3 regions of the Stutzerimonas tianxiuensis genome follow, and region 2 is predicted to be linked to each of the others. Evidence: predicted binding sites of a transcription regulator. Region 2 holds the regulator's gene; each other region holds the start of a gene.

Region 1 (10,323 bases), on a different contig from region 2:
GCCTGATGCAGGGCTATCTGTTCAGCAAACCGCTGTTCGAGACCTGCAGCCACGCCGATTCCCTGGCATGGCCGAACGGACTGTAGAGCCGAGCGAGGCTCAGCCGGCCTTCAACAGTTTGAGCAACTCACGGGCAGCCTCTTCCGAGGACGCCGGGTTCTGGCCTGTAACCAGCAGGCCATCGACCAGCACATAGGACGACCAGTCCGGGCCCTTGCTGTAGTCGCCGCCGACCTCCTTGAGTTTGTCTTCCAGCAGGAAGGGCACCACCTCGGTGAGCTGCACCCCCTCCTCTTCGGTGTTGGTAAAGCCGGTGACGCGCTTGCCTTTGACCAGATACTCGCCGTCCACGCCGCGCACCTGCACCAGCGCCGCTGGCGCATGGCAGACGGCCGCCACTGGCTTGCGCGCCTGGATGAAGGATTCGATCAGGGCGATGGAGGTCGAGTTGCCGGTCAGATCCCACAATGGTCCATGGCCACCGGGGTAGAACACCGTATCGAAGTCCGCTGCCGATACCTCGTCCAGCTTGCGGGTGTTGGCCAGCAGTGCCTGGGATTCGGCATCGTTCTTGAAACGCTTGGTCATCTCGGTCTGAGCATCCGGCGCATCACTTTTCGGATCCAGCGGCGGCTGGCCACCCTTGGGTGAGGCCAATACGATCTCGGCGCCGGCATCCTTGAACACATAGTAAGGGGCGGCGAATTCTTCGAGCCAGAAGCCGGTCGGCTTGCCGGTGTCGCCGAGTTTGTCGTGGGATGTGAGGACGATGAGGACTTTCATGAGGGTCTCCTGTGGTCGGGTGGCCCGGGATTGGCGGGGCCTTGGTTTATCTGGACCGTGGGAGGGGGGAATCGGTCAATTGGCATTGGCGGCGGCAAAGCCGTGAAGCCTGATGCCTCGTTGCTTTTCGTAAGAGCGAGGGAGACGTCGAGTCCTTGCTCGCGAAGATTTTTTAGCTTGTGCATGCGGCCTATTACGGAGTTGGCCGAGGCATTGGTTTCGCCCTGCTGGGCGACTCACTTTATTCAGTTGCCAAAAAAGTAAGCAAAAACGCTTGCCCCTGCATCCGGCCCCGGCTTCGCCGGGGTTCCTTCACTCCGGTGACGCTCCGGGGGCACGCCGCGAAGGGCCATCCATGGCCCATCGCGGCTCTCGCGGCATCCTTGCCGCTCAACCCCCTCCGCGCCACCTGCGCTCAGCCTCCTGAAAGGGGCGTTTAGCGGCGTCTGTGAGTTGGTTCGTCAGCAGAGAAGCAAGGTGCCCAGCCCTAGTAGGACGGGGCATCCCATCAAGCATGGGCGATGGGCCTCGCCCATGCTACGGTGCAGCGCAACTAAGTTGGACGTGTAATCAGTACCGCTTACGGCCAAGGGCGATTGGCAGGCTTCGAGTACTAACTACAAGCCTTCATTCGTCAACCGCTTCGCCGCACGGTCTGCCCCGGCACTCAGGATTACCCATGAGCTCGGATCGCTTGCGCCGGTGACAGTCATCAGGACTACGCCTGTGGCACTTTTGTAGACGCAAAACTCTCAGACGACGCTAAACGCCCCTTTCAGGAGGCCGAATGGAATCGCTGCGCAGAGGGGCGAGCGGCATGGATGCCGCGAGAGCCGTGAAGGGCCATGGATGGTCCTTGCGCGGCGACCCTTCGGAGCAGCGATGGACTGAGGGAAGTCGAGCGCAGCGAGACCCGGATGCAGGGGCAAGACTTTTTGGTTCCTTTTGGGGCGACTGCCAAAAGGGACTCGCCCAGCAGGGCGAAACCAATGCCTGAAACAACCCGGCCAACGGGATGACCACTCCTTATTCCAAGCCCCTACGGCAACGCAAACTCGTCAAAACAAAAAGGGCGCCGAAGCGCCCTTTTCATCAACCCCGGATCATATCCGAAAACTCCCCACCAACTGCTTCAACCGCGCCGCCTGCTGTTCCAGATCACCACAGGCCCGCAACGTGGACTGCAGGTTCTCCACGCCCTCCTGATTCAGCGTGTTGATCTCGGTGATGTCCATGTTCAGCGACTCGATCACCGAGGTCTGCTCCTCGGTCGCAGTGGCCACCGACTGGTTCATCGCGTCGATCTCACCGATGCTCAGAGTCACACTGCCCAGGCGCTCGCCGGCCTGGTTGGCAATGCCGACGCTGGCCTCGCTCTGGCGCTGACTCTCGGTCATGGTGCTCACCGAGTCGCGGGCACCGACCTGCAGCTTCTCGATCATGCCGTGGATCTCTTGCGCCGAGGTCTGGGTGCGGTGCGCCAGGCTGCGCACTTCATCGGCGACCACCGCGAAACCCCGCCCGGCTTCACCGGCACGCGCCGCTTCAATAGCAGCGTTCAGCGCCAGCAGGTTGGTCTGTTCGGAGATGCCCTTGATCACATCAAGTATCTGGCCGATGCCAACGGTCTGACTATTGAGGGCCTCGATCTGCTGGCAGGAGGCACTGATATTGTTCGACAGCTGCTTCATCGCCTCGATGTTGCGCTCGACCACCTTGAGGCCGTCTTCGGCCTGGTGGCTGGCACCGCTGGCCTGCTGCGAAGCGTCGGCTGCGTTGCGGGCGATCTCCTGCGCGGCGGCGCCGAGCTGGTTGATCGCGGCGGCCACACTGTTGGTGCGGCTGGACTGCTCGTCGGAGTTGATCATCGAGGAGTTGGAGGCGGCCAGCACGCGCTGCGCCACTTCGTTGACCTGCTCGGTCGCCGATGACACTTCCCGGATGGAGCCGTGGATACGCTCTACGAAACGGTTGAAGGCCATTGCCAGCACACCAAATTCGTCCTGCGATTGCACGATCAAGCGGCGGGTCAGATCGCCCTCGCCTTCTGCAATGTTGGCCATGGCCCGACCCATGTCGGTCAACGGGCGCATCAGCACGCGAATGAGCATGCCCAGCAACACCAGGATGAACACCACGGCAATCACCGTGGCCAACAACGCTGTGGTACGGAAGCTGGACAGCGCGGCGTAGGCTTTTTCCTTGGACACCGATACACCGACATACCAGGTCACCGAGGGCAGGCCAGGGACGGGGCTAAAGCTGAGGATGCGCTTTTCACCGTCGAGTTCTGCCTCGCTGTAGCCACTGGTCAGCGACGGCGTGCTCTCTGGATAGAGCTCAGCCAGGGTCTTCATCACCTTGTTCTTGTCGGGATGGACCAGCACCTTGCCGTCACCGCTGACCAGGAAGGCATAGCCCATGCCCTGGAAGTCCAGCGCATTGATGATCTCCACCAATGCCTTCAACCCCAGATCACCACCCACCACACCGACGGTCTGACCGGCGCTTTGTGCCGGTGTGGCAATGGTAATGACCAGCTCTCCGGTAGCCGCATCGACATAGGGTTCGGTCAGGGTTGTACCGCCGGCGGACACTGCGTCCTTGTACCAGGGCCGAACGCGAGGGTCGTAGTTGGCAGGCATCTCGTCTTCCGGACGCATGGTGAAACGGCCGCTCTGCTCGCCCAGATAGGTGAAGTTGAAGGTCGAGGTCAGTGCCCGCTGCTCCAGCAGATCGACTACACCGGCGTCCGAATCGTCGTTGGCAATCGACTGTGCGGCGCTTTCGACCAGCAGAATGCGGCCGGACAGCCAGTTTTGAATGTTGTGCGCAGTCACCTCGCCCATCTCGTCCAGATAACGCTGGAGGTTTTGGCGAATGGCGCTGCGTTGCAGGTAATCGTTGTACAGCGTGAACAGGGCGAACGTCGCGATCACGACGAGTGACGCAGCCAACAGAATCTTGTGGCTGAATTTGAGACGGCTAGGCATGGGCGCGTGTCCGGATAGGTCTGGATCGAATCGGCAATCCTTTCCTTGCGTAGCGTCCTGCTAGCACGTGCTTTCGGCCGGAGGGGCTCAAGCTTGAGGCACCCTCTAATCGAATCAGCCCACAGGCCCCGCCAGCCGGGCTTTTTGCCGTAAACCATTACGGCTTTCAGACGAGCGGCATGGCTTTTTGAGGGCGCCCCTGTGTTCAGCCTGCAAACAAAAACGGCATGCCCTGCAGGCATGCCGTTTTGTTAATCAGCGAGCAATATTGCCGAACTCAGCGTCCTGCCAAAGCCGGCATGACCCGCGGGCGCAACCCCTCACCGAGGAGGGTCAGCACCACCACGGCTCCGACAATCCAGTACCAGCGCACCAGAGGATCGAAGCCCAGCCAGCCGAGGGCGTGCAGGAAGACCATGGTGATCAGCACCGGGCAGACGTAGCGCACCATGAACAGCCAGAGCGCATACCCCAGCGGCGGCAGATCCAGCTCTTCACGCATGATCTCGCTGCGCAGCGCATAGCCGGCAAAGATCACGATGAAGATCCCGCCCAGTGGCATCATCCAGCGCGAGGTCAGGTAATCGAGCCAGTCGAAGAAGTTCTTGCCCAGCGGCGTCCAGCCAGCCATCAGGTTGAACGAGAGCATCGCCAGCAGGCTGATCACCAGCAGCACCGCACCCGCGCCCATGGCGGCCTTGACGCGGCTGATGCCGTGCTTCTCGTTGAGGTAGGCCACCGTGGCTTCGATCATCGAGATGGCCGAGGTCAACGCGGCAATCGAAACCATGGCGAAGAACAGCACGCCGAACAGCGTGCCGAACGGCATCTGCTGGAAGGCCAGCGGCAGGCTCATGAAGATCAGTCCGGGCCCGGCGGTCGGGTCCATACCATTGGCAAAGATGATCGGGAAGATCGCCAGCCCTGCCAGCAGCGCCACCGCCGTGTCGGCAATCGCGACCATGAAGGTGGTCCGCGCGATGGACTGGCCATCCGGGATATAGGAGCCGTAGGTCAGGATGGCGCCGGACGCCAGGCTCAGGGTAAAGAAGGCATGGCCCAGCGCGGCCAGCAGCGCTTCACCGGTGAGCTTGGAGGTGTCGAAGCTGAACAGGAAAGCGAAGCCCTGATCGAAGCCGCCACTGGTAAAGGCGTAACCCACCAGAATCAGCAACATCACCGCGAGGCCCGGCATCATCCAGCGCACCGCGCGCTCTATGCCGGCCTGCACGCCCTTGGCGACGATCCACAGCGTCAACAGCGCTACGAGGAGGCTCCAGCCACCCAGCTGCAGGGCATTAGCGTTGTGCGCCTCGAACACCTGCGCCAGATCGTCCACGGAGCCCGCCGCGAGCGAGCCGTCGAGCATCTTCACCGTATAGGCAAAGGCCCAGCCGGCGACCACCACGTAGAAACAGAGAATCAGGAAGCCGGCCGCCATGGCCATGCCGCCGACGCCTTTCCACAACGGGCTGCTGCCGTTTTCACGCGCCGCCCGACCAATCGCGTCGATGGGGCTGCCGCGGCCGCGACGGCCGATGGCGATCTCGGTCATCATCACTGGAATACCGATGGCGAGAATGCACGCCAGGTACATCAGCACGAACGCGCCGCCGCCGTACTCGCCGGTGATGTAGGGAAATTTCCAGATGTTGCCCAAGCCGACTGCAGAGCCGGTCGCGGCGAGGATGAAGCCCCAGCGGGAGAGCCAGAGGTTCTTGGGTTTTTCACGGGTCATGCGTCACCTGTTTGTTGTTATCTGTGACGGAATCGAACCCGCCGCGCTTGTGGCGCGACGGAGTGCAAGGCGGATGAACCTATTGAGCGTCGGGCTGCACCTCCGGAGCTGCGTTGGCAAAGGCTTCGAGGGATTCGCACTGCTCGGTCATCTGCAAAATGCGCGGGTACGCACTGAGGTCACAGGCAAAACGGCGCGCATTGTATACCTGCGGCACCAGGCATGCCTCCAGATAGCCTGGCCGTTTGCCGAGTGAGAGCTTGCCGTCGTAGGCCGCCAAGCCCTGCTCGACGCTGGCGAGGCCCGTATGGATCCAGTGCTGGATCCATTGCTGTTTCGCCTCGTCCCCGATGCCCAGCGGGCCGCTGAGGTACTGCAGCACCCGCAAATTGTTCAGCGGATGCAGGTCACAGGCGATATGAAGCGCCAGCGAGCGCACCCGGGCACGGTCGGCCGGATCATCCGGCAGCAAAGCCGGAAGCGGAAAGACCTCTTCCAGGTATTCGATAATCGCCAGCGACTGGCTGACACGCTCGTCGCCATCGACCAACAAGGGCACCAGCCCCTGCGGATTGAGCGCCTTGTAGTCGGCCGAGCGTTGCTGGCCGCCGTCCTTGACCAGATGCACCGGCATGTTTTCGAAGGCGAGGCCTTTGAGGTTCAACGCGATGCGTACGCGATAGGCGGCGCTGGAACGCCAGTAGCCGTAGAGCCTCAGCGTGGGCGACGAACCGGCCGTTGTGGTTGTTTCACTGCTCATAACGCTCCCAGTACGTGGTTCTCTGTGGCGGGCAAATCCTTTGACCATCCCGGCAGCCCTGCTGAACAAAGCAGACAGCAAGGCCTAAGGAGTGGCTTGGCCGCCGCCATGACAAACCACTCGGACCCGCCGCACAAGCCCGCCGGTAGCGCGGCTGGCACCTTAAGGTAGCTCAGCCTGGAAGGATTTCGTTACGGCCCTTTGCGAGCGCCGGGCTGCAAGGTTGCGACATTTTCCGCGTAACGAAAACCTGACAACCGGGTGCGACAGCTCGCCGCACCGCATCGCTTCAAGCGCCGGACGCTGGGCACCGAGGTCAGCGCAAGACTTGTGCTAAATCAGCCCACTGAGGTTGAGGAACACCAGCACGATCGCCAGCGGGGTGCCGAAGCGCAGCAGCACCCACCAGGCGCGGAACAGTCCGCCGTCCCGAATTCCAATGGCGTCGCGTACCGTTTGCTCCTTCATCACCCAACCCGTGAACAGCACGGTCATCAACCCGCCCAAGGGCATCAGCCAATTGGTCGTGAGGTAGTCGAGGCTGTCGAAGAAGGTCTTGCCGAACAGTTGGTAGTCCGCCCAGAGGTTGAAGGAGAAGACGCTGCCCAGACTCAGCATCCAGAGCAGGCCTCCACTGATCAGTACCGCCTTAGTACGGCTCATGCGGAAGCGCTCGGTCATCCAGGCGATGCTCGGTTCGCTCAGGGAGATGGCCGAGGTCAGCGCCGCAATCACCAGCATGACAAAGAACAGCCCACCGACCACCTGGCCCAGCGGCATCTGACCAAAGGCGATTGGCAGGGTGACAAAGATCAGCCCAGGTCCGGCGCCCGGCTCCAGGCCGTTGCCGAACACCAACGGGAAGATCGCCATACCGGCCAACAGTGCAACGACGGTGTCAGCCAGCGCCACCAGCACGGAGGTCTTGGCAATCGAGGTGCCTTCGGGCAGATAGGAGCCATAGACCATCATCGCCCCGGCACCGAGGCTGAGCGTGAAAAAGGCATGCCCCAACGCGATCAGCACACTGGTGGCGGTCAGTGCGGAGAAATCCGGCACAAACAGAAATTCCAGCGCCTGCAGGAATTCGCCCGTGACCGCGGCATAGCCGACCAGCCCGAGCAACAGCACGAACAGACCCGGCATGAGGAACCGCAGCGAGCGCTCCAGCCCGCCGCGCACACCAAAGCCGACAATCAGCATGGTCGCTGCCAGCACCAGCGTGCCGCAGACGATCAGCCGCATCGGGCTGGCCAACAGGCCATTGAACATCTCACCACTGGTGTCACCGCTCACACCACCGAAAGCGCCGCTGAGCGTGGTCGGCACATAGGACAGCGCCCAACCAGCCACCACCAGGTAGAAGCTGAGAATGAGGAAACCGGTCAATCCACCGAGCCAACCGGCAATGCGCCAACGAGTACTGGCGCCCGCCTCACGGGCCAGACGCGCCACCGCGTCATCGGGGTTCTGCCGACCACGACGGCCGATCATCACTTCGGCCATCAGCAAAGGGATGCCGATCAGCAGAATGCAACCGAGGTACACCAGCACAAAGGCGCCGCCGCCGTTCTCACCGGTGATGTAGGGGAACTTCCAGATATTGCCCAGGCCGACCGCCGAGCCAGTGGCGGCCAGGAAGAACACCCAGCGTGAGGACCAGAGCCCACGCGCCGCGCTTTGCTGAGTATGAACGCCACCGAGAGAGCCGGCGGCAATGCTGCTTTTGTCAGTCATTGCGGATTCCTGCTTGTTGTTTTTGTCAGGGATTTGCACATGCTCGGCAGAACAACTCGGGCTGCCGAAAACAAAACGGGCGGCCCTGGGCCGCCCTCATGCTCGTTACGCCTGCAGGCGCTGTGGGTGCTTCTGCACCGCGTGCTGGCCGCCGAGGCGCTCCTGGGCCAGCCGATCGGCGACGACCGACGTGGACTCACCACTGCTGGCGGCGCGCTCGAAGATCTCGCGCAGGGTTTCAGCGATGCCTCGAACGTGCGCGTCCGTCTGTGCCGGGCTGCCGCCGATGCGCTGGTAATAGACGTCGATGATGCCGCCGGCATTGATGGCGTAGTCCGGCGCGTAGAGATGATTGCGACGCTGCAGTTCGACGCCTATTTCCGGGCTCGCCAGCTGGTTGTTCGCCGCCCCGGCGATCACCGGGGCACGCAGGCTCTGCAAGGTTTCGGCGTTGAGAATGCCGCCCATGGCGCAGGGCGCGAACACATCTACGTCCAGGCCATAGATGTCGTGTGGCCGCACCGCGTTGGCGCCCAGCTCTTCGACGGATTGCTGCACGTTGGCATCGAAAATGTCGCAGACCCACAGCTCGGCGCCGGCGTCCTTCAGATGACGAGCCAACCCGAGCCCGACATGCCCGACGCCCTGGATGGCGACCTTCAGGCCAGTCAGGTCGTCCCGACCGAGGCGCTGACGCACTGCTTCGCGCAGGCCGACAAACACACCGAGTGCCGTGGACGGCGACGGGTCGCCGCTGGCGATAGTGCCATCGAGCGTGGTGCGCGGTGTGGCGCCGATAACGTGGCGGGTGCGCTGGGCGAAGGCCTGCATTTCCGGCTCACCGGTGCCCGAGTCGGCCGCCGTGATGTAGCGTCCGCCGAGGCTGTCGACGAAATCACCCATGGCGTGGAGCAATGCCTGGCTCTTGCCGGCGTGCGGGTCGCCGATGATCACCGCCTTGCCGCCGCCAAGCTTGAGCCCGGCCAGCGAGGATTTCAGGGTCATGCCACGAGACAGACGCAGCACGTCACGCACCGCGTCGTCGTCACTGGCATAGGGGAACATCCGGCAGCCGCCCAGCGCCGGGCCGAGCGTGGTGTCATGGATGGCGATGATCGCGCGCAGCCCCGACGCCTTGTCGTGGCAAAAGACGACCTGCTCGTGGTGATCGAAATCGGGATGGGTGAAAACGGACATTGCGGATTCCTCTTTGTTGTTCTGTACGAGCCTGTCATTCAGGCCCCTTCAAAATGTTCTGTGCGGCGTATCCGGTCGCGTTTGTAGGCTGGGCCTCCGAGGCGTATGTCATCGGCGAATGGTGGGCTGAAGCCCACCCTACGAGTGCGTCTTCATCGCCGCGGGCGGTTTTGTAGGGTGGGCTTTAGCCCACCGAACAACTCTGGCCCGCTCGACGAGCGCCCAGCGCCGGCGGTCAGGCCGCCGGTTCGAACAGCCGCACGGTCTGCACCTCGTCGCCGCGGTTCAGCTGCTCCTTGAGCACCTTTTCCTGCTGGCGTGCCTTGGCAATGGAGCGCTCTTTCACCGGGCCATAGCCACGGATCAGTTCCGGTAGCGCGGCGATGGCCACAGCGGTGCGGTAGTTGCTCGGCTTCAGTTGCGCCAGCAGGCCGTCGAGGTTGCGCTCGTACTCGCTGATCAGCTCGCGTTCGACACGCCGGTCGTGGCCATAACCGAACACGTCCAACGGCGTCCCGCGCAGGAACTTCAGTTTCGCCAGCACGTTGAAGGCGTTCAGCACCCAAGGGCCGAGTTCGCGCTTGCGCGGCTCGCCAGTGGTGCTGTCACGCTTGGCCAACCAGGCCGGCGCCAGATGGAACTGCAGCTTGTAGTCGCCTTCGAACTGCGCTTCGAGCTGCTGACGGAATTCCGGCTCGCTGTAGAGCCGCGCGACTTCGTACTCGTCCTTGTAGGCCAGCAGTTTGAAGTAATAACGCGCCACGGCTTTGGACAGCGCCAGATCATCAGCCGTATCCAGCGCCCGCACCTGCTTCACCTTGGCGCGATACCGCTTGGCATAGGCGGCGTTCTGGTAACGAGTGAGGAAATCCACACGCCAGTCGACGATCTCTTCCAGGGTTTGGCAGATGGGCTCGGCCGTTTCAGCCGGACGCGCCAGTTTCTCCACCGCTTCGCGCTCCAGCGATGCGCGGCGGCCCCAGCGGAAGGCCTGCTGGTTCAACTCCGCGGCAACGCCGTTGATGCTGATGGCCTTTTCGATGGCTTCGGCAGACAGCGGCAACAAACCCTGCTGATAGGCAAAGCCCAGCAGAAACAGGTTGGTGGCGATGCTA
Region 2 (10,323 bases):
CCCTCGGCGGTGGCGTTGTCTGCGATAGGCTGGAACTCGCCGTACCCTACCGCCGCCATGCGCGCCGGGTCGACACCGTCAGCAGCCAGCATCCGCACCACACTGCCAGCCCGCGCTGCGGACAGCTCCCAGTTAGTCGGGTACTTCGCCGTGTTGATGGGCAGGTTATCGGTGAAGCCTTCGACGTGAATCGGATTATCGAACGGTGCCAGAATCCCGGCGACCTTTTCCAGGAGATCGAACGCGTGGTCGTTGGGCAGCGCATCGCCACTGGGGAACAGCAAGCTCGAATTCAGCTCGATTTCCACCCACAGCTCATTACCGCGAATGGTCAGCTGATTGGAACCGATAAGATCGGCGAAAGCCGCCTGCATGCTCTTCATGATGCTCTGCAGCGGATCGATTGGCTGCTGCGATGATTGCGGCTCATCGATCTGGGATACATCTGGCTGCGTAGTCCGCGGCCGCTCTTCACCAATCGGAATCGGTTTGACGGCGCGGTCGACCTGATTGAAAACGCCTACCAACGAGTCGGACAAGATTTTGTATTTGCCCTCGTTGAGCGAGGAGATCGAATACATCACCACGAAAAAGGCAAACAGCAGTGTGATGAAGTCCGCGTAGGAGACCAACCAACGCTCGTGATTCTCGGGCTCTTCGTGACTGCGGCGACGAGCCATGATCAGATCACCACACGCCAGGCGCAACAAATGAACAGGCTCACCTTAGCGGCACTTGGGTAGAACGTCTTGGTTGCAGTCTTTGCCATGTTCAGTCCCAGATCCGCAGCGCCGAGCTTACGCAGCGTTGCCCTTGTGTCATTAATCGATGAAACCCTGGAGTTTCATTTCGATGGAGCGAGGGTTTTCTCCTTCGGCGATCGATAGAACGCCTTCGAGCAACATTTCGCGGTAAGCGGTCTGCTTCTGCACCACACTCTTGAGCTTGTTGCCCATCGGCAACACCAGCAAGTTGGCAAAGGCCACGCCATAGATGGTGGCAACGAATGCAACCGCGATACCGCTGCCCAGCTGGCTGGGATCGGCGAGGTTGCCCATGACATGTATCAGCCCCATCACCGCACCGATAATGCCTACCGTGGGCGAGTAGCCGCCCATGCTCTCGAATACTTTCGCCGCCCTGAGATCGCGGGTTTCCTGGGTGTACAGATCAACTTCGAGAATGCTGCGAATCACTTCCGGCTCAGCACCATCGACCAGCAGCTGCAGGCCTTTGCGAGCGTAAGGATCCGGCTCGGTTTCGGCGATCGGCTCGAGGCCAAGCAGCCCCTCCTTGCGCGCCGTGGCACTCCATCCCGTGACCAGACTGATTCCACGAACCATGTCGATGCGCGGCGGGAAAAAAATCCAGCCCATCACCGACATCGCACGCATGAACACCGGCATGGGCGTCTGCAACAACACTGCCCCGAGCGTACCGCCGAGAACGATAAGCGCAGCCGGCCCGTTGAGCAGCGCCGAAACATGCCCACCCTCTAGGAAATTACCCCCAACAATGGCGACGAATGCGAGCACCAGCCCAATCAGGCTGAGTACATCCATTAGATGCACGCCTCGCTCAAGTGGCGACCAATGTCATCGAGCCCGTAAACGGCGTCGCTGAGGTTGGCCTTGACCACCGCCATCGGCATGCCATAGATCACACAGCTGGCCTCGTCCTGAGCCCACACCTGGCTACCGCTCTGCTTGAGCATCCTCGCCCCTTCGCGGCCGTCAGCACCCATCCCGGTCAGCACTACGGCCAGCACTTTGTCTCCGTAGGCCTTGGCGGCTGAACCAAAGGTAACGTCAACGCAAGGCCTGTAATTGAGGCGCTCATCGCCCGGCAGAATGCGTACCGTGCCGCGCCCGTCGACCATCATCTGTTTACCGCCCGGCGCCAGAAGTGCCAAGCCAGGGCGAAGTACATCGCCATCTTCTGCTTCTTTGACGCTGATCTTGCAGAGCTTGTCCAGACGTTCAGCGAAGGCTTTGGTAAACGCAGCCGGCATGTGCTGGATCAGCACGATAGGCGCCGGAAAATTGCCGGGCAGTTGCGTCAGTACGCGCTGAAGCGCAACCGGCCCACCGGTCGAGGTGCCAATGGCAACCAGTCGGTACGACTTGCGACGAGGCGCCGAAGCTGGAGCTTGAGCTGTATGGACCGGCGCCGAAGACCTCGCATGAGAGGTGATACCCGAAGGGCTGCCGCCGACCGGGCGCGCTGCGTGGGTCGTGGCTGCCGGAGCGGTGACAGTACTGCTAAAACGGCGATTGCTGCGCGAGATGCTATGAACCTTCTCGCAGAGCAGCTGCTTTACCTTGTCCGGATTTCGCGAGATGTCCTCGAAATTCTTGGGCAGAAAATCAACGGCCCCCGCATCCAGCGCATCGAGCGTGACCCGCGCGCCTTCATGGGTAAGCGAGGAGAACATCAACACTGGCGTTGGGCAGCGTTGCATGATCTGCCGGACGGCGGTGATACCGTCCATCATTGGCATCTCGTAATCCATGGTGATGACGTCCGGTTTCAGCGCCAGCGCCTGGTCGATAGCCTCGCGCCCGTTGGTCGCGGTTCCGATCACCTGGATATTCGAGTCTGAAGAAAGGATCTCCGATACACGGCGGCGGAAGAAACCGGAATCGTCCACCACCAGGACCTTGACTGCCATAAAACAACTCCTAGCGACAGCGGTCCGAGAAGAAACCGCTGCCTACTGATCAGATCCGGCGCGCGTAACGCTTGAGCATGCTCGGGACGTCCAGGATCAAGGCGATACGACCATCGCCGGTGATAGTCGCGCCGGACATCCCCGGAGTGCCCTGCAGCATCTTGCCCAACGGCTTGATCACCACCTCCTCCTGCCCCACCAGCTGATCGACGACGAAGCCGATACTTTGATTGCCGACGTTGAGGATCACTACGTGCCCTTCACGCTGCTCTTCGAGCTCGGCTCCGTGCACCAGCCAGCGCTTGAGATAGAACAACGGCAGCGCCTTGTCCCGGACTATCACGACCTCCTGACCGTCAACCACATTGGTACGGGATAGGTCGAGGTGGAAAATTTCATTGACGCTGACCAGCGGGAAGGCGAACGCCTGGTTGGCGAGCATCACCATCAGGGTCGGCATGATCGCCAGCGTCAGCGGCACCTTGATCACAACGCGCGAGCCCTGGCCCTTGTTGGAAAAGACGTTGACCGTGCCGTTGAGCTGCGAAATCTTGGTCTTGACAACATCCATACCGACGCCGCGGCCGGACACGTCGGAGATTTCGGTCTTGGTCGAGAAGCCCGGCGCAAAAATCAGGTTGTAAGATTCCAGATCGCTCAGTCGGTCGGCGGCGTCTTTATCGAGCAAACCTTTCTCAACTGCCTTCGCACGCAAGACGTCCGCATCCATGCCTTTACCGTCATCGGTGATCAGCAACAGGATATGGTCGCCTTCCTGTTCAGCGGAAAGCACGACCTTGCCGGTGCGCGGCTTGCCTGCGGCTTCGCGCTCTTCCGGAGTTTCGATGCCGTGGTCCACCGCGTTGCGCACCAAGTGCACCAGTGGATCGGCCAGCGCCTCGACAAGGTTCTTGTCCAGATCGGTTTCTTCACCGACCAGCTCTAGATTGATCTCTTTCTTGAGGCTGCGAGCCAGATCGCGAACCAGACGCGGGAAGCGGCCAAAAACCTTCTTAATCGGCTGCATGCGCGTTTTCATCACGGCACTTTGCAGATCAGCGGTCACCACATCGAGGTTGGACACGGCCTTGGCCATGGCTTCATCGGCACTGTTGGAGCCCAGGCGCACCAGGCGATTACGCACCAGCACCAGCTCACCAACCATGTTCATGATTTCATCAAGTCGGGCGGTATCGACTCGAACGGTTGTCTCCGCCTCGCTCGCGGGCTTCTCCGGTGCGGCGGCAGGCTTGGATGCAGGCTCTGCTTTAGCCGGAACAGCGGCTTTGCTCGCAACGGTGCTTACAGCTGGCTTCGCAGGCGCAGCCTTCTTTTCCGCAGGCGCGGTAACCGCTGCGGGCTTAGCAACAGGCACAACTGCAGCCGCAACTGGTGCAGCCGCGTCGGGCTCAAACTTTCCTTTTCCATGCAGCTGGTCCAGCAGCGCTTCGAACTCGTCGTCGCTAATGTCGTCACCACCAGCAGCTACAGGCTTGGCCGCCGCTTCAGCGGGTGCGGCTGCCACCGGCTCGGCGAACTGGCCTTTGCCATGCAGCTGGTCGAGCAGCGCCTCGAACTCATCATCAGTGATCTCGTCGCTGGCAGACGGTTGCACAACAGCCGCCGCCGATGCTGCCGGCTTTGCGTCCTGCTCAGCCGCGAACTGGCCTTTTCCGTGGAGTTGATCAAGCAACGATTCGAACTCCTCGTCGGTGATCTCGTCAGCGGCACTGGAGGCTGGGGTCTCGACAGACTCTTCCAGCGCGCCAAGAAACTGCTCGAACTCGCTATCGGCAGTAACCGCAGGCTCGGGTTCAGCCTCGACAGGGGCTTCGACCACAGGTTCCTGCGCACCGGCCGGCTCAGCCAAGCGGGCCAGCGCTGCCAGTAGCTCAGGGGTCGCCGGGGTTACCTCGGTACGCTCGCGCACCTGGCTAAACATTTCATTGACGGAGTCCAGAGCCTGGAGAACGACATCCATCAATTCCGAGTCGACGCGACGTTCACCCTTGCGCAGGATGTCGAAGACGTTTTCGGCGATGTGGCAGCATTCCACCAGCTCATGTAGCTGGAGAAACCCGGCACCGCCTTTTACCGTATGGAAACCGCGAAAAATCGCATTGAGCAAGGCTGTGTCATCGGGGCTGCTTTCCAGCTCCACCAGCTGCTCTGACAATAGTTCGAGAATCTCGCCGGCCTCTACCAGGAAATCCTGGAGGATTTCTTCATCGGCGTCGAAGCTCATATTTAACTTCCCCTAAAAGCCCAGGCTCGAAAGCAGATCATCGACATCGTCCTGCCCGGAAACGACGTCTTCACGTATATCGGCATGCATCTGCGGACCTTCACCATTGGAAGGCTGTTTTTCTTGTTTTTTTAGTTCCTGCTCGGCGCGCATCGCTTCGCGGTCATGCTGGATGCCCGCCACGCGGTCAACCTGGCCTGCCATCAGCACCAGATTAAGCAGGTTACTTTCGAGTTCGGTAATGAGCCGGGTCACCCTTTTGATCACCTGACCGGTAAGGTCCTGGAAATCCTGGGCCAGCATGATTTCGCTAAGGTTCTGCGACAGCTGACTGCCATCGTTCATGCTGCGCTGGAGAAACTGATCGATGCGTTTGACCAGGTCGCGGAACTGTTCAGCGTTCATATCGCGACGCATGAAGCGCTGCCAATCGGCAGTCAGGCTCTGGGCTTCGTAGCTGACGTAGTTCACCAGCGGCGCCGATTCCTCAACCAGGTCCATGGTGCGGTTGGCCGCTTTTTCGGTCATCTCCACCACGTAGGACAATCGGTCCGTGGCGTCGGTGATTGGCGACGGATCACCCCCCGTCGCACAGGTGTCCATTTCGAGCTTGACGATGGCGTTGTGCAGCTCACGCGTGAGCTTGCCGACTTCCTGGTACAGCCCCAGGTTGCGCGCCTGATTGAGCTCGTTAAACATCTGCGTCGCTTCTTCGAAGCGGCCTTGCTGCAGACTTTCAATCAATTGGGGTGCATGAGCCCTCAGAGTCGCTTCGAACTCTGCCAGGCCTTGGTCTGCTTGCGTCATAGTGCCCTCGCGGCGTTACTGCTTCAGCCGTTGACGCGCTCGAAGATCTTTTCGATCTTTTCTTTGAGCACTTGAGCCGTGAATGGCTTGACCACGTATCCGTTAACGCCAGCCTGCGCGGCCTCGATGATCTGATCGCGCTTCGCCTCGGCGGTCACCATCAACACCGGCAGGTGCTTGAGGCGCTCGTCGGCGCGCACAGCGCGCAGCAGGTCGATGCCGCTCATGCCGGGCATGTTCCAGTCGGTGACGAGAAAATCGAAACTTCCGCTCTTCAGCATTGGCAAAGCAGTAGTGCCGTCGTCCGCTTCGGCGGTATTGGTAAAGCCCAGATCGCGCAAGAGGTTCTTGATGATCCGTCTCATGGTCGAAAAATCGTCGACGATGAGGATTTTCATGTTCTTGTCCAAGTACACCTCCGTAAACCCGAATCCGAGACCTGCTCACGGTCTGTTTGCGGGCCTCATGAATGAAGCTCGTAAGCGGTCTCTAATGCTTTGTTGCAAACCGGTCGTTAACGCGCGCGCCACTCGCCAAGACGAGCCCGCAGACGTGCCGCGCACTGACTGTGCAATTGGCTCACCCGCGATTCACTGACGCCCAGTACCTGACCGATTTCCTTCAAGTTCAACTCTTCGTCGTAATACAGCGAAAGCACCAACTTTTCACGTTCGGGCAGGTTGCCGATGGCTTCAGCCAACGCCTGTTGAAAACGCTCGTCTTCGAGATCGCGGGACGGTTCCGGATGGGTGCTGGCAGCATCCTCCTCGAACTCCCCATGCTCACCTTCCTGAAGCAGATCATCGAAGCTGAACAGGCGGCTGCCCAAGGTGTCGCCCAGAATGCCGTAGTACTCATCGAGACTCAATTTAAGTTCGGCCGCAACTTCCTGATCTTTAGCGTCGCGTCCTGTTCTGGCCTCAATTGCCCGAATCGCCTCACTGACCATGCGCGAATTCCGGTGTACCGAACGCGGCGCCCAATCACCCTTGCGCACCTCGTCGAGCATCGCACCGCGTATGCGAATACCCGCGTAAGTCTCGAAACTCGCACCCTTGCCGGCGTCATATTTCTTTGACGCTTCCAGCAAGCCGATCATCCCAGCCTGCATCAGGTCGTCGACCTGCACGCTCGCCGGCAAACGCGCCAGGAGGTGGTAAGCAATGCGTTTGACCAGCGGCGCGTATTGATCGATGAGTTGGTACTGCGAGTCTTTAGCCTGAGCTTTGCTGTAATACATACCGAATCCAGCCGCTATTGTTCGTTAGGCTCTGCGGCGGGCCTTACCAGGCGCTCCACAAAGAACTCCAGATGACCGCGTGGCGTTGCCGGCAACGGCCAGGTGTCAACTTTCTGCGCGATGGCCTTGAACGCCAGCGAACACTTTGCACGGGGGTAAGCTTCATAAACGGCGCGCTGCTTCTGCACGGCCTTGCGCACAGACTCATCGTAAGGAATCGCGCCTACATACTGCAGCGCCACGTCCAGGAAGCGCTCAGTCACCTTGGTCAACTTGGCGAATAGATTGCGGCCTTCCTGCGGCGCATGGGCCATGTTGGCCAGTACCCGGAAGCGGCTGATGCCGTAGTCGCGATTGAGCAGTTTGATCAGCGCGTAGGCATCGGTGATCGACGTGGGTTCGTCGGTCACCACCAGCAGCACTTCCTGTGCGGCGCGCACAAAGCTCACTACCCCGTCACCAATGCCGGCGGCGGTGTCGATGATCAGCACATCGATGTCATCGCCGATATCGCTGAACGCTTGGATCAGGCCGGAGTGCTGCAGCGTCGATAGCTGCACCATGCTCTGCGTGCCGGATGCGGCCGGCACGATGCGGATGCCGCCCGGCCCCTGGATCAGCACGTCACGCAGATCGCATTCACCGGCAATGACATCAGCCAGGGTGCGTTTGGTTGTCAGGCCGAGCAACACATCGACGTTGGCCAGACCAAGGTCGGCGTCGAGCAATACGACCCGACGCCCGAGATCGGCCAGCGCCAAGGACAGATTGACCGATACGTTGGTCTTGCCGACGCCACCTTTGCCGCCGGTCACTGCAATAACCTGTACGGGATGCATACCCATTTTCACACGCCTATCTCTTGCTGGAGCCCTAGGGCCATCGATGCGTTCAGCCCGAACGCGTCTTCTTTGTGTGTCACACGTAGCAAAGCGTTCATCCGACCTTCCGAGAACCGTTGTAAAGATCGGAGAACATGTCAGCCATGGTTTCCTCGCTCGGATTCTCTTCCGATTGCAAGCTCACCGCACGACTGACCAACTGGTGACTGCGAGGCAGATGCAGGTCGTCCGGAATACGCGGCCCATCGGCGAGGTAAGCGATAGGCAGATGCTGACTGATGATAAGCCCCAACACATCGCCCAGGCTGCCGGCCTCATCCAGTTTAGTCAGGATGCAGCCAGCCAGCCCGCAACGGCGGTAATTGTGCCAGGTCGCCTTGAGCACCTGGCTCTGGCTGGTCGCTGGCAGAACCAGATAATTTTTCGCCTTGATGCCACGGTCCGCCAACGCTTCGAGCTGCACCTTCATCATCGAGTCACCCGCGGGTAGACCAGCGGTATCGACAAGAATCAGGCGCTTACGAGCCAGCGGCGCTAGTGTTTTGCTCAAGGGCTGACTCGGGTCCAGCTGAATAACCGGTACGTCGAGAATACGCCCCAGTGTTTTCAGCTGTTCCTGAGCCCCAATCCGATAGTTGTCCATGCTCGCCAGAGCGATGCTCTGCGGGCCGTGCTTGAGCACGTAGCGTGCAGCGAGCTTGGCCAGGGTGGTCGTCTTGCCGGCACCGGCTGGGCCGACCAGAGCGATCACCCCGCCCTCTTCCAGCGGCTCGACCTTGGTCACCTTGATCGATTGCGCCAGATGAGCCAATAACATCCGCCAGGCCTGGCGTGGCTCCGATACGGTGGAGACTTTTTCAAGCAAGGCGCGAGACAGTTCGGCCGGCAAACCGATGCGCTGCAGGCGGCGCCAGAGGCCAGCCTGTTGCGGACGGCGGCTCTGCTCCTGCCCCCAGGCAATCGAACCGAGCTGCACTTCGATCAGTTCACGCAGACCCTGCAACTCCGACTGCATCGCCTCGACCGCACGCGATTCGAACGACGGGCTCGCGGCGCCGGGGGTTACCTGGGGCGCAGCTGCGGGCTTCTCGTCAAGCAGCTGACGATCCTGACCAGCCGAACCGCGCGCTGGCGCGCTGATTTCGGCGTGGGCACTGGCAAGTCGCGCCTGAGTCTTGCGCAGCTCGGCTTCGAGAGCCGGATTAGGCTGCTTCGCCACAGCCGATTCCATCGGATAATCAAGCACAGCGGTCAGCTCGACGCCGCCAGCGACCCGACGGTTTCCCGTGATCACGGCGTCAGCGCCCAGCTCGTCACGAATCATCTTCATGGCGATACGCATGTCGGCTGCGAAGAAACGTTTGACCTGCATGGCCTGTAGCCCTCAGTTAATTCTGACCCACCGTTGAAACGATGGTGACCTGCTTGTTATCCGGTATTTCCTGATAGGCCAGGACATGAATGTTCGGTACGGCGAGGCGGGCAAACCGCGACAGCATCGCGCGGACTGGACCTGCCACCAGCAGAATCGCCGGCTTACCTAACATTTCTTGACGCTGTGCCGCTTCTACCAGAGAACGTTGCAACTTTTCGGCCATTCCCGGCTCGAGGAGAATGCCATCTTCCGAGCCTTGCCCAGCCTTCTGAAGACTATTGAGCAATATCTGTTCCAACCTGGGTTCAAGGGTGATCACAGGCAGCTGCGGCTCAAGCCCGACAACGTTTTGCACGATTGCACGAGACAGCGCGACACGTACTGCCGCTACCATTGCGGCGGGATCTTGACTCTTGGCAGCGACGTTGGCGATGGCCTCGGCTATCGTACGGATGTCACGCACCGGCACCTGCTCCTGCAGCAGCGCCTGCAGCACCTTGAGCAACGTGGACAAGGAAATCATCCCTGGCACCAGCTCCTCGGCGAGCTTGGGCGAGCTCTTGGCCAGCAATTGCAGTAGCTGCTGAACTTCCTCATGCCCGAGCAATTCATGGGCATGCTTGTGCAGTATCTGGTTGAGGTGCGTCGCCACCACAGTACTGGCATCGACCACCGTGTAGCCGAGCGATTGCGCCTGATCGCGCTGGCTGGCTTCAATCCATACCGCCTCCAGCCCGAAAGCCGGGTCCTTGGCGGCGATGCCGTTGAGCGGGCCGAATACCTGCCCCGGATTGATTGCCAGCTCGCGATCCGGATACACCTCGGCTTCCGCCAGGCTCACACCCATCAGCGTCAAGCGGTAGGCGTTGGGCAGCAGGTCGAGATTGTCGCGAATGTGCACCGACGGCATCAAAAAGCCGAGATCCTGGGACAGCTTTTTGCGCACGCCCTTGATCCGGGCCAGCAACTGTCCACCCTGATTGCGGTCGACGAGGGGGATCAGCCGGTAACCGACCTCCAGGCCGACCATATCCACCGCCGTCACATCATCCCAGCCCAGTTCCTTGGTCTCGGCGGCCCGCTGGGCAGGGAGCATTTCCTGCTGCTTCTGCACCTCCTGCTCGGCCTGTTGCGTGACCTGCT
Region 3 (10,323 bases), on a different contig from region 2:
ACAATTGGCTGCGAAGATTTTTTGACCCTGCTCAATGTCGACGTTAATACCCTCGGGGGTATCGCGGCCGGACAGGCTGCGAACGTAGCCAGTTACATTGCGGATACCATCTTCGCCAATCACATCGCGCCATGCGGGCATCGCTGCCTGCCGCCCGCCCATGATGGTGGTTTTAATGGTTTCAGGCGCGCCGCCCCATAGCCAGTCGTTGTCTGTCAGGTTGGGGAAACCGTAGGCACCCTTGGCATCCGAACCATGGCACACGGAGCAGTTGGAGGCGAACAGACGGCCACCCATTTTCAGGGCTTGCGGATCCTGAGCAACCTGTTCAACGGGCATCGCTGCGAATTTGGCATAAAGCGGGCCATACTGCTCGTCCGCCTTATCCATCTCACGCTGCCATTCCTTCACCTGGGTCCAGCCACCTTCGTAGCCGGGCAGCATGCCCTTCCAGTTACCCAGCCCCGGATACAGTGCCAGATAACCCAGCGCGAAGATCACGGTGGCAACGAACAGCAGGAACCACCAGCGCGGGAGCGGGTTGTCGTACTCCTCGATTCCATCATAGGAATGGCCAACGGTTTCTTCGGTACTGTCGTGGCGTTGTCCCTTGCGAGTGGCGAGCAATAGCCAGACCAGTGCGGCAATGGTCCCCAGGCTCAGCAGGGTTATGTACCAACTCCAAAACGAGGTCATTTATTTCTTACTCCTGGAAGCTTCTTCATCACGCTTGTTGGCGTCGGGCTCATCCGCGAAGGGCAGGTTGGCCGCTTCATCGAAGCTTTTCTTGCGCTTGCTGCTATAAGCCCAGAGGATGATGGCTATCATTGCGACGAAAACAAGAATGGTGCCCAGGCCGCGAAGAGTCCCGATATCCATGGTGCGTTACCGTTTGTTGGTGAGTGCAGTGCCGAGTACTTGCAGGTAGGCGACAAGGGCATCCATTTCGGATCTGCCTTTGACCGCGTCCTTAGCGCCGGCTATGTCTTCTTCGGTGTAAGGCACGCCAACGCTGCGCAGCGCAACCATCTTGTCGGCGGTGTTCTTGCCATCAAGGCTGTGCTCGACCAGCCATGGGTAGGAAGGCATCTTCGATTCCGGTACTACGTTGCGCGGGTTGTAGAGGTGCGCCCGGTGCCAGTCATCGGAATAGCGGCCACCGACACGCGCCAGGTCCGGGCCGGTACGCTTGGAACCCCACAGGAACGGGTGGTCGTACACGCTTTCACCAGCAACCGAGTAGTGGCCATAACGCTCGGTCTCGGCGCGGAATGGACGAACCATCTGCGAATGGCAGCCAACGCAACCTTCACGGATATAGATATCGCGCCCTTCGAGCTGTAAAGCTGTGTAGGGCTTCATACCTTCCACGGGCTCGTTGACCACATCCTGAAAGAACAGCGGAACGATCTGAGTCAGACCGCCGATGCTCACTGCCAGGATCATGAACAGGGTCAGCAGACCGATGTTCTTTTCGAGTATTTCGTGATTCTTCATTTATCGGTTCCCTCAGGCGATCTGCGCAGCGGCTTCGAATTCAGCCGACTTGGCGGCACGCACAGTGCGCCAGGTGTTGTAAGCCATCAGCAGCATGCCGGCCAGGAAGAACGCGCCGCCCAATGCCCGCACGATGAAGCCCGGATGGCTGGCTTCCAGGGCTTCGACAAAGGAGTAGGTCAGCGTGCCGTCTTCGTTGATTGCGCGCCACATCAGGCCCTGAGTGATGCCGTTGACCCACATCGAAGCGATGTAAAGCACGGTACCGATGGTTGCCAACCAGAAGTGGGCGTTGATCAGACCAATGCTGTACATCTGCTCGCGAGCGAAGACCTTCGGAATCAGGTGATACAAGGAGCCGATGGAGATCATGGCGACCCAGCCGAGGGCGCCGGCGTGCACGTGGCCGATGGTCCAGTCGGTGTAATGGGACAGCGCGTTGACGGTCTTGATGGCCATCATCGGACCTTCGAAGGTCGACATGCCATAGAACGCCAGGGACACGACCAGGAAGCGCAGAATCGGATCGGTACGCAGCTTATGCCAGGCGCCCGACAGGGTCATCATGCCGTTGATCATGCCACCCCAGCTCGGGGCCAGCAGGATGATCGACATCACCATGCCCAAACTCTGTGCCCACTCTGGCAGCGCGGTGTAGTGCAGGTGGTGAGGGCCAGCCCAGATATAAAGCGTGATAAGTGCCCAGAAATGCACGATAGACAGGCGGTATGAGTAGACCGGACGGCCAGCCTGCTTGGGTACGAAGTAATACATCATGCCCAGGAAGCCGGTAGTCAGGAAAAAGCCTACGGCGTTGTGGCCATACCACCACTGAACCATCGCATCGGTTGCACCCGAGTAGATCGAGTAGGACTTGAACCAGCTCACCGGTACTTCCAGGTTGTTGACGATATGCAACATCGCCGTCACCAAGATGAATGCACCGTAGAACCAGTTACCTACGTAGATATGGGCAGCCTTGCGCTTCATGATCGTGCCGAAGAACACTACGGCATAGCTGACCCATACGAGCGTGATCAGGATGTCGATCGGCCACTCGAGCTCAGCGTATTCCTTCGAGCTGGTGAAGCCTTGCGGCAAAGTGATGACGGCCAGAACGATCACCGCCTGCCAGCCCCAGAAGACGAATGACGCGAGGCCATCCGAGAACAGGCGAGCCTGCGAGGTCCGCTGTACCACGTAAAAGGACGTGGCCATCAGGGCACAACCACCGAAGGCGAAAATCACCGCGTTGGTGTGAAGCGGGCGTAAACGACCGAAACTGGTCCAAGGCAGGTCGAAGTTGAGTTGAGGCCAGACCAGCTGTGCGGCGATAAACACACCCAGGCCCATTCCGATAATTCCCCACACCACCGTCATGATGGCGAATTGGCGAACCACCTTATAGTTATATGCAGTCTCACTTATTGCTGTGCTCATGCAAGGCTTCCACGCTAATGGCATTTCAAGGGGGCAAAAACGGCGGCAAGTATGGAGAAAGGAGGGGGGCAATGCAATCAAGGCCCAGGCCGTCTCATGCCGTTCGGACCCTGATTCCAAGCGTTTTCCATGCTCTTTGCAGGGTCGTTTAGCACATCATGCCGATGTGTTGAATCGAGGGCTTCGCCTTATAGTTCTGCGCGACTTCGGCGAGTAGAGAGGAATATTAGATCAGCGGGCGGGAGGAGCAAACGGAGGAGGGGTGGGCGGTCTGCGACAGAGCGTCGCATACAGCAGAAAATTGATCAGGAGCAGGGCGATACGGCGTATCGCCCTGTAAAGCGTTACTGCTTGGCTACGCGTTCTGGTTGCTGTGAAAGGCTATAAACGTAAGCGGCCAGGAGGTGCACTTTGTCGTTGCCGAGGTACTGTTCCTGCGCAGGCATCTGCCCGTTGCGGCCGTGACGAATGGTCTGCTGCAGCTGCGGCAGGCTGGAGCCGTAGATCCAGCCGGCTGGGTTGGTCAGTTTCGGTGCGCCGAGGGCGGCCATGCCTTCCCCATTTGCACCATGGCAGACCGAGCAGGTCTGAGCGTAGACCTGGCCACCCGCAGCAGTGTCTGCATCGCTGCCTTCCGGCAGGGGCAGACCACCCAGATCATTGCGAACATAGGCTGCGACGTTCTTCACGCCTTCTTCACCGATGACCTGACCCCAGGCCGGCATCGCTGCCACGCGACCGTGGAGGATAGTCGTCTTGATGGTTTCGGCATCGCCACCCCAGCGCCATTCGCTATCCGCCAGATTCGGGAAACCGACAGCGCCCTTGGCGTCCGAGCCGTGGCAAACCGAGCAGTAGTTGGCGAACAGGCGACCGCCGATCTTCAGCGCCCGCTCGTCCTGAGCGACCTGCGCCACAGTCATGGCGGAATATTTGGCAAAGATAGGACCGAATTTCGCGTCAGCCTGATCAACTTCACGCTGCCACTGCTTGTCCTGCGTCCAGCCATCTTCATAGCCCGGCATCACGCCTTTCCAGTTACCCAGGCCCGGGTAGAGCACCAGATAGAAAATGCCGAACACCAAGGTGCCGATGAAGAGCATGAACCACCACCGAGGCAGCGGATTGTCGTATTCCTCGATACCGTCGAAGGAATGTCCCATGGTCTTGTCGGTCGTGCCTGCGGATTCGCCCTTGCGGGTGGCGAAGATCAGCCAGAACAGAGCGACAATGGTGCCCAGCGTCAGCAGGGCGATGTATCCACTCCAGAAAGCGTTCATCTGTTACTCCTGGGCAGCCCGAACGCTCGAACTGCCCGCGATGTTGGTTCCCTGACGGCTGCGCTGCAGCGCGTCGTTCTCGATAACTCGCCGTCGATCTCAGCGCTTGTTCTGCAGCGCGGTACCGAGCACCTGCAGATAGGCCACCAGAGCGTCCATCTCGGTCTTGCCCTTGACAGCGTCTCCCGCAGTGGCGATGTCCTCGTCGCTGTAAGGCACGCCGACGGTGCGCAGCGCTTTCATCTTCGTAGCGGTGTCCTGGCCGTCAAGGCTGTCCTCAACCAGCCACGGATAGGACGGCATCTTCGATTCAGGCACGACGTTGCGCGGGTTGTAGAGGTGCGCACGGTGCCAGTCGTCGGAGTAGCGGCCGCCGACACGCGCCAGGTCTGGACCGGTACGCTTGGAGCCCCACAGGAAGGGGTGGTCGTACACGCTTTCACCCGCCACTGAGTAGTGCCCGTAGCGCTCGGTTTCGGCGCGGAACGGACGGATCATCTGCGAGTGACAGCCGACGCAGCCTTCACGGATGTAGATGTCGCGTCCTTCCAGCTGCAGCGCGGTGTAGGGCTTCATGCCTTCCACCGGCTCGTTGACCACGTCCTGAAAGAACAGTGGAACGATCTGGGTCAGACCGCCGATGCTCACTGCCAGAATCATGAACAGAGTCAGCAGACCGACGTTCTTCTCGAGTATTTCGTGCTTCTTCATCAGTCTGCTCCTCAGGCGATCTGCGCGGCGGCTTCGTATTCGGCCGGCTTGGCGGCCTGTACGGTGCGCCAGGTGTTGTAGGCCATCAGCAACATGCCGGTGAAGAAGATCGCACCACCGAGCATGCGAACCACAAAGCCCGGATGGCTGGCTTCAAGCGCTTCGACGAAGGAGTAGGTGAGGGTGCCGTCTTCGTTAATCGCACGCCACATAAGGCCCTGAGCGATACCGTTGACCCACATCGATGCGATGTAGAGTACGGTGCCGATGGTGGCGAGCCAGAAGTGCGCGTTGATCAGGCCGATGCTGTGCATCTGGGCACGACCGAACACTTTCGGGATCAGGTGGTACAGCGCACCGATGGAGACCATGGCAACCCAGCCGAGCGCACCGGCATGCACGTGACCGATGGTCCAGTCCGTGTAGTGGGACAGTGCGTTGACGGTCTTGATGGCCATCATCGGACCCTCGAAGGTCGACATGCCATAGAACGCCAGGGACACGACCAGGAAGCGCAGGATCGGGTCGCTGCGCAATTTATGCCAGGCCCCGGAAAGCGTCATCATGCCGTTGATCATGCCGCCCCAGCTTGGCGCCAGCAGAATCAACGACATCACCATGCCCAGGCTTTGTGCCCAGTCCGGCAGCGCGGTGTAGTGCAGGTGGTGCGGACCGGCCCAGATGTAGACGGTGATCAGTGCCCAGAAGTGGACGATCGACAGGCGATAGGAATACACCGGACGCTCGGCCTGCTTGGGCACGAAGTAGTACATGATCCCGAGGAAGCCTGCAGTGAGGAAGAACCCTACGGCGTTATGACCGTACCACCACTGGACCATTGCATCGGTCGCACCGGCATACACCGAGTAGGACTTCATTGCTGTGACCGGGACTTCCAGGTTGTTGACGAGATGCAGGATCGCCACGGTCAGGATGAAGGCGCCGAAGAACCAGTTACCGACGTAGATGTGCTTGACCTTGCGCGTGGCCAGGGTGCCGAAGAACACGACCGCGTAAGACACCCAGACGATGGTGATCAGGATGTCGATCGGCCATTCCAGTTCGGCATATTCCTTGGAGCTGGTGAACCCCAGCGGCAGCGATATCGCGGCCAGGAGGATGACCAGTTGCCAACCCCAGAACGTGAACGCGGCCAGCTTGGGCGCGAACAGAGTGGTCTGACAGGTGCGCTGGACCGAATAGTAAGACGTCGCGAACAATGCACAGCCGCCGAAGGCGAAGATCACCGCGTTGGTGTGCAATGGGCGTAGACGACCGAAACTGGTCCACGGGAGGTCAAAGTTGAGAAATGGCCAGGCCAATTGTGCTGCGATGAAAACGCCGAGCCCCATCCCGACGATTCCCCACACCACCGTCATGATGGCAAATTGGCGGACCACCTTGTAGTCATAGGCGGTACTGGTTGCTGTGTTCATGTATGGGCTTCCATCCACGGTAATGAGCATGTTTTTTGTTGCGGTGAGCAGAGATTTCTTTCAATAGAAAGCGGGGGCAAGGATGGGCACTGGGCAAATGGCCGGTATTGACGCCGGTCAATACTCAAAGGGCGACGAAATTCCATTCGTCCGGCGTGATCAACCAAAGGGGGCGGTTTGCGCCAGCCTGATCCTGGCGCATGGAGCTGGCGCTCCGATGGACAGTCCGTTCATGGAGCAGATGACTGAACGGCTGGTAGAGCGGGGCGTGGCGGTCTTTCGTTTCGAGTTTGCCTATATGGCCAGCAGGCGCATCGACGAACGCAAGCGTCCGCCAAATCCACAGGCACAGCTGCTTCAGCAATGGCGTGCGGTTTATCGAACGGTGCGACAGCAAACCGCAGGGCGATTGGCGATCGGTGGCAAGTCGATGGGCGGGCGAATGGCGAGCTTGTTGGCCGACGAACTCGCGGTCGATGCACTGGTATGCCTGGGCTATCCGTTTCATGCCGCACGTAAGCCGGAAAAGCCACGAGTGGCGCACCTGGCCGAGCTGCGAACACCGACGCTGATTATTCAAGGGGAGCGCGATGCCATGGGTAACCGAGACACCGTCGCTGGCTACTCACTGTCGCCGGCGATTCGCCTCGATTGGCTGATGTCGGCCGACCATGATCTCAAACCACTGAAACGCTCAGGCTTTACCCATGAGCGGTATCTGGACAAGGCTGCAGACGCAATCGCGGCATTCCTCGGCAGTCCTTAGCCCCAATAGGAAATAGGAATGCCCGCTGCCGCAATGCGGTAAGCGGGCATGCTTGGTGGCATCAGCGAGATGAGGCTTTAGTTAGCGGTTGAAACGCTCTACCAGGCTGTACTGCGACTGTGCAGTCGCCGCCAGGTCTTCAGAAAGCAGCGCTGAGCTCTGCGCATCGCCAGAGGTCTGGTCGGCGAGTCGGGCGATATTGCCAACGTTCTGGCTGATTTCGTCGGCCACTGCGCTTTGCTGCTCGGTTGCGGAAGCGATCTGCGCCGTCATGTCGATAATGCGTCCCACCGCCTCACTGATGCCGGTCAGTGCCCCGTCGGCATCGATCACGCGCTCGACGCCACGGCTCGCCTGGCTACGGCCTTGCTCAGTGGTTTCCACGGCTTGGCGTGCCTGCTGTTGCAGCTTTTCGATCAGCTGATGAATCTGTCCGGTGGCGGATGCCGTGCGCTGAGCCAGTTGTCGGACCTCGTCGGCCACCACGGCGAAGCCGCGGCCGCTTTCACCCGCTCGCGCGGCTTCGATGGCTGCGTTCAGCGCGAGCAGGTTGGTCTGGTCAGCAATGCTCTTGATCACATCGACAACAGTGCCGATCTCGTTACTGTTCTGTGCCAGCGCTGACACCGCATCGCCGGTTTCGGTGACGGCAGCAGCCAGCAGTTCGATGGCCTTGCGAGTCTGCGAGCTAATCTGGCGACCCTGGGCGGTGAGCTGGTTGGCTTGTTCGGTGGCCTCCGCTGCAAGAGCCACGTTGCCGGCAACCTCCTGGGTGGTGGCGGCCATCTGCGTGATTGCAGCAGCGACCTGCGAGGTCTCGTGATGCTGTCGCGACAATCCATCAGAGCAGCTATGCGCCAAGTCGTCCGCACGCTTGGCCTGCTGCTGCAGTTGCACGGCGCTGTCCTGCAGGCGGGTCAGGCATGTCTTGAGTCGTGCATGCTCGCTGAGCAGGGCCATCTCCAACTGTGCCTCGGCACCGTGGCTGTCGGTGTACATTTTAGCGATCAGCGGATCACTGGTTGACTGCTGGGCCAGGCCTAGCAATCGCCGCATCCCGCGCATCTGCCAGTGACGACCGATCAAACCGAGGGGTATTGATAGCAGGGCGGCGAGCGCGAACCCCCAGCCGTGGTCGTGCCAGGCTCCGATCAGGAAGCCAACCTGACTGATGACGATAAAGGGCAGCCAATTGACCAAGATGGGAAGCCATTTGTCGCGCTGGGGAACCCCACTTTTTCCTGCGTTTAGCCGAGCATAGAGCACTTCTGCGCGCCCGACCTGTTCACGGGTTGGCTTGGTGCGGACCGACTCATATCCAATGACCTTGCGCTGAGCATCCAGCACCGGCGTGACATAAGCGTTGACCCAATAGTGATCGCCGTTGTTGCGGCGGTTCTTAACGATGCCCATCCAGGGCTTGCCATCCTTGAGTGTGGCCCACATATGGCCGAACACCGCCGGCGGGACGTCTGGATGGCGTATCAGGTTATGTGGCGCGCCGATCAATTCACTGCGTTCAAAGCCACTGACTTCGGCAAAGATATCGTTGCAATAAGTAATCTTGCCGGTCAGGTCAGTGGTCGAAATCAACCTTTGCTGATCGGGAAACGCATATTCACGTTGAGTAACGGGCTGGTTGTTTCGCATGCAATACGCCTGGCAAGTCGGGGTGGCTGCAGCCACTTATTGTGTTCGGTCAGTCCGCCAATTCTGCGGTGCGGGGAATGATGGCATTTTGACGCCAAGTTCACGACCGTTGTGCTTGGCATCCTAACGGCTGATTTTCCAAAGACTTAAGCGTCAACAGATAAATGGCAGCACAAAAAAGCCCGCTGCAGATGTGCTGCAGCGGGCTTTGATTGAAGCGACATATGTTTCGGGCTATCAGGCCTCGATCAGCTGGCGCAGCACGTAGTGCAAAATGCCGCCGGCTTTGAAGTACTCAACCTCGTTGAGAGTGTCGATGCGGCAGAGCACCTGAAAGCTATCGCGCCCGCCGTCGGCACGTTCTACGTCGACGGTCAGCAGCTGACGCGGCTTGATGTCGGCGCCCAGGCCACGGATCGACAGCTTCTCGTTACCGGTCAACCCCAGCGATTGCCTGGTCTGGTCGCCGACAAACTGCAGCGCCAGTACGCCCATGCCTATCAGGTTCGAACGGTGGATTCGCTCAAAGCTCTCGGCAATAACGGCCTTTACCCCTAGCAGATTGGTACCTTTTGCGGCCCAGTCGCGGCTGGAACCGGTGCCGTACTCCTTGCCCGCGATGACGACCAAGGGCACAGCCTCCGCCTGGTAGCGCATCGCAGCGTCGTAGATGGACATGGGCTCACCACTTGGCTGATACAAGGTGTTGCCGCCTTCCTCGCCGCCAAGCATCTCGTTTTTGATGCGGATGTTGGCGAAGGTGCCGCGCATCATGACTTCGTGATTACCGCGGCGCGAACCATAGGAGTTGAAATCCTCCGGCTGTACGCCCAGCTCCTGCAGATACACGCCGGCAGGGGAGCTGGCCTTGATATTGCCGGCCGGGGAGATGTGGTCGGTGGTGATGGAGTCACCAAATACCGCAAGGACTCGCGCGTTCTCGACATCCTTCGGTGGCGTCAGGGGTTGCCCGATGTCCTCGAAGAAGGGTGGGTTCTGCACATAGCTGGAATTATTGTTCCATTTGTAGGTGTCGCCAGCGGTGACCGCAATGGACTGCCAATGCTCATCGCCACTGAATACGTCGGCGTAGCGGGTACGGAACATTTGTCCGTCGATCTTGCTGACTGCCTCGTTCACTTCCGCGCTGGTCGGCCAGATATCCTTGAGGTAAACGGGCTGGTTCTGCTCGTCATAGCCCAGCGGATCTTTTTCCATGTTGATCCGCGTGGTTCCGGCCAGCGCGAAGGCCACCACCAGCGGCGGCGATGCCAGCCAGTTGGCCTTGACCAGCGGATGCACGCGGCCTTCGAAGTTACGGTTGCCGGAAAGCACCGATGACACGACAAGATCGTTATTGGTAATCGCCTTGCTGATGGCATCAGGAAGTGGCCCGGAGTTACCGATGCAGGTTGTGCAGCCATAGCCGACGAGGTTGAAGCCAAGTTGATCGAGGTAGGTGGTCAATCCGGCGCGCTCGAGGTAGTCGGTGACGACCTTGGAGCCCGGCGCCAAGGATGACTTCACCCAGGGCGCGCGCTTT

The links. Region 2 encodes FliA, which starts transcription of late flagellar genes. Its sites were predicted from a motif close to CTAAAGTTTNNNNNNNNNNNGCCGNTAA; they were not measured.
Region 1: a site for FliA is predicted at 3,847-3,874, ahead of ACSSNI_RS14575 (methyl-accepting chemotaxis protein). Genes of this name have one in related genera too.
Region 3: a site for FliA is predicted at 8,904-8,931, ahead of ACSSNI_RS05625 (methyl-accepting chemotaxis protein). Genes of this name have one in related genera too.

The regions. Positions count from the first base shown of each region.
Region 1 is NZ_JBPVWS010000010.1:183,764-194,086, reverse strand. It holds gene rimA (S6 modification regulatory phosphodiesterase RimA) at 1-86, shown strand, start outside; gene ACSSNI_RS14580 (type 1 glutamine amidotransferase domain-containing protein) at 100-783, opposite strand; gene ACSSNI_RS14575 (methyl-accepting chemotaxis protein) at 1,887-3,776, opposite strand; gene ACSSNI_RS14570 (sodium-dependent transporter) at 4,054-5,514, opposite strand; gene maiA (maleylacetoacetate isomerase) at 5,594-6,274, opposite strand; gene ACSSNI_RS14560 (sodium-dependent transporter) at 6,608-8,011, opposite strand; gene ACSSNI_RS14555 (Glu/Leu/Phe/Val dehydrogenase dimerization domain-containing protein) at 8,117-9,208, opposite strand; gene ACSSNI_RS14550 (indolepyruvate ferredoxin oxidoreductase family protein) at 9,444-10,323, opposite strand, start outside.
Region 2 is NZ_JBPVWS010000002.1:81,215-91,537, reverse strand. It holds gene motD (flagellar motor protein MotD) at 1-680, opposite strand, end outside; gene ACSSNI_RS03040 (flagellar motor protein) at 822-1,562, opposite strand; gene ACSSNI_RS03035 (protein-glutamate methylesterase/protein-glutamine glutaminase) at 1,562-2,671, opposite strand; gene ACSSNI_RS03030 (chemotaxis protein CheA) at 2,721-4,916, opposite strand; gene ACSSNI_RS03025 (protein phosphatase CheZ) at 4,929-5,723, opposite strand; gene ACSSNI_RS03020 (chemotaxis response regulator CheY) at 5,747-6,121, opposite strand; gene fliA (RNA polymerase sigma factor FliA) at 6,238-6,963, opposite strand; gene fleN (flagellar synthesis regulator FleN) at 6,978-7,808, opposite strand; gene flhF (flagellar biosynthesis protein FlhF) at 7,900-9,177, opposite strand; gene flhA (flagellar biosynthesis protein FlhA) at 9,194-10,323, opposite strand, start outside.
Region 3 is NZ_JBPVWS010000003.1:92,427-102,749, forward strand. It holds gene ccoP (cytochrome-c oxidase, cbb3-type subunit III) at 1-696, opposite strand, end outside; gene ACSSNI_RS05590 (CcoQ/FixQ family Cbb3-type cytochrome c oxidase assembly chaperone) at 697-879, opposite strand; gene ccoO (cytochrome-c oxidase, cbb3-type subunit II) at 886-1,497, opposite strand; gene ccoN (cytochrome-c oxidase, cbb3-type subunit I) at 1,510-2,937, opposite strand; gene ccoP (cytochrome-c oxidase, cbb3-type subunit III) at 3,282-4,217, opposite strand; gene ccoO (cytochrome-c oxidase, cbb3-type subunit II) at 4,317-4,928, opposite strand; gene ccoN (cytochrome-c oxidase, cbb3-type subunit I) at 4,940-6,364, opposite strand; gene ACSSNI_RS05620 (alpha/beta family hydrolase) at 6,447-7,130, shown strand; gene ACSSNI_RS05625 (methyl-accepting chemotaxis protein) at 7,212-8,780, opposite strand; gene acnA (aconitate hydratase AcnA) at 9,018-10,323, opposite strand, start outside.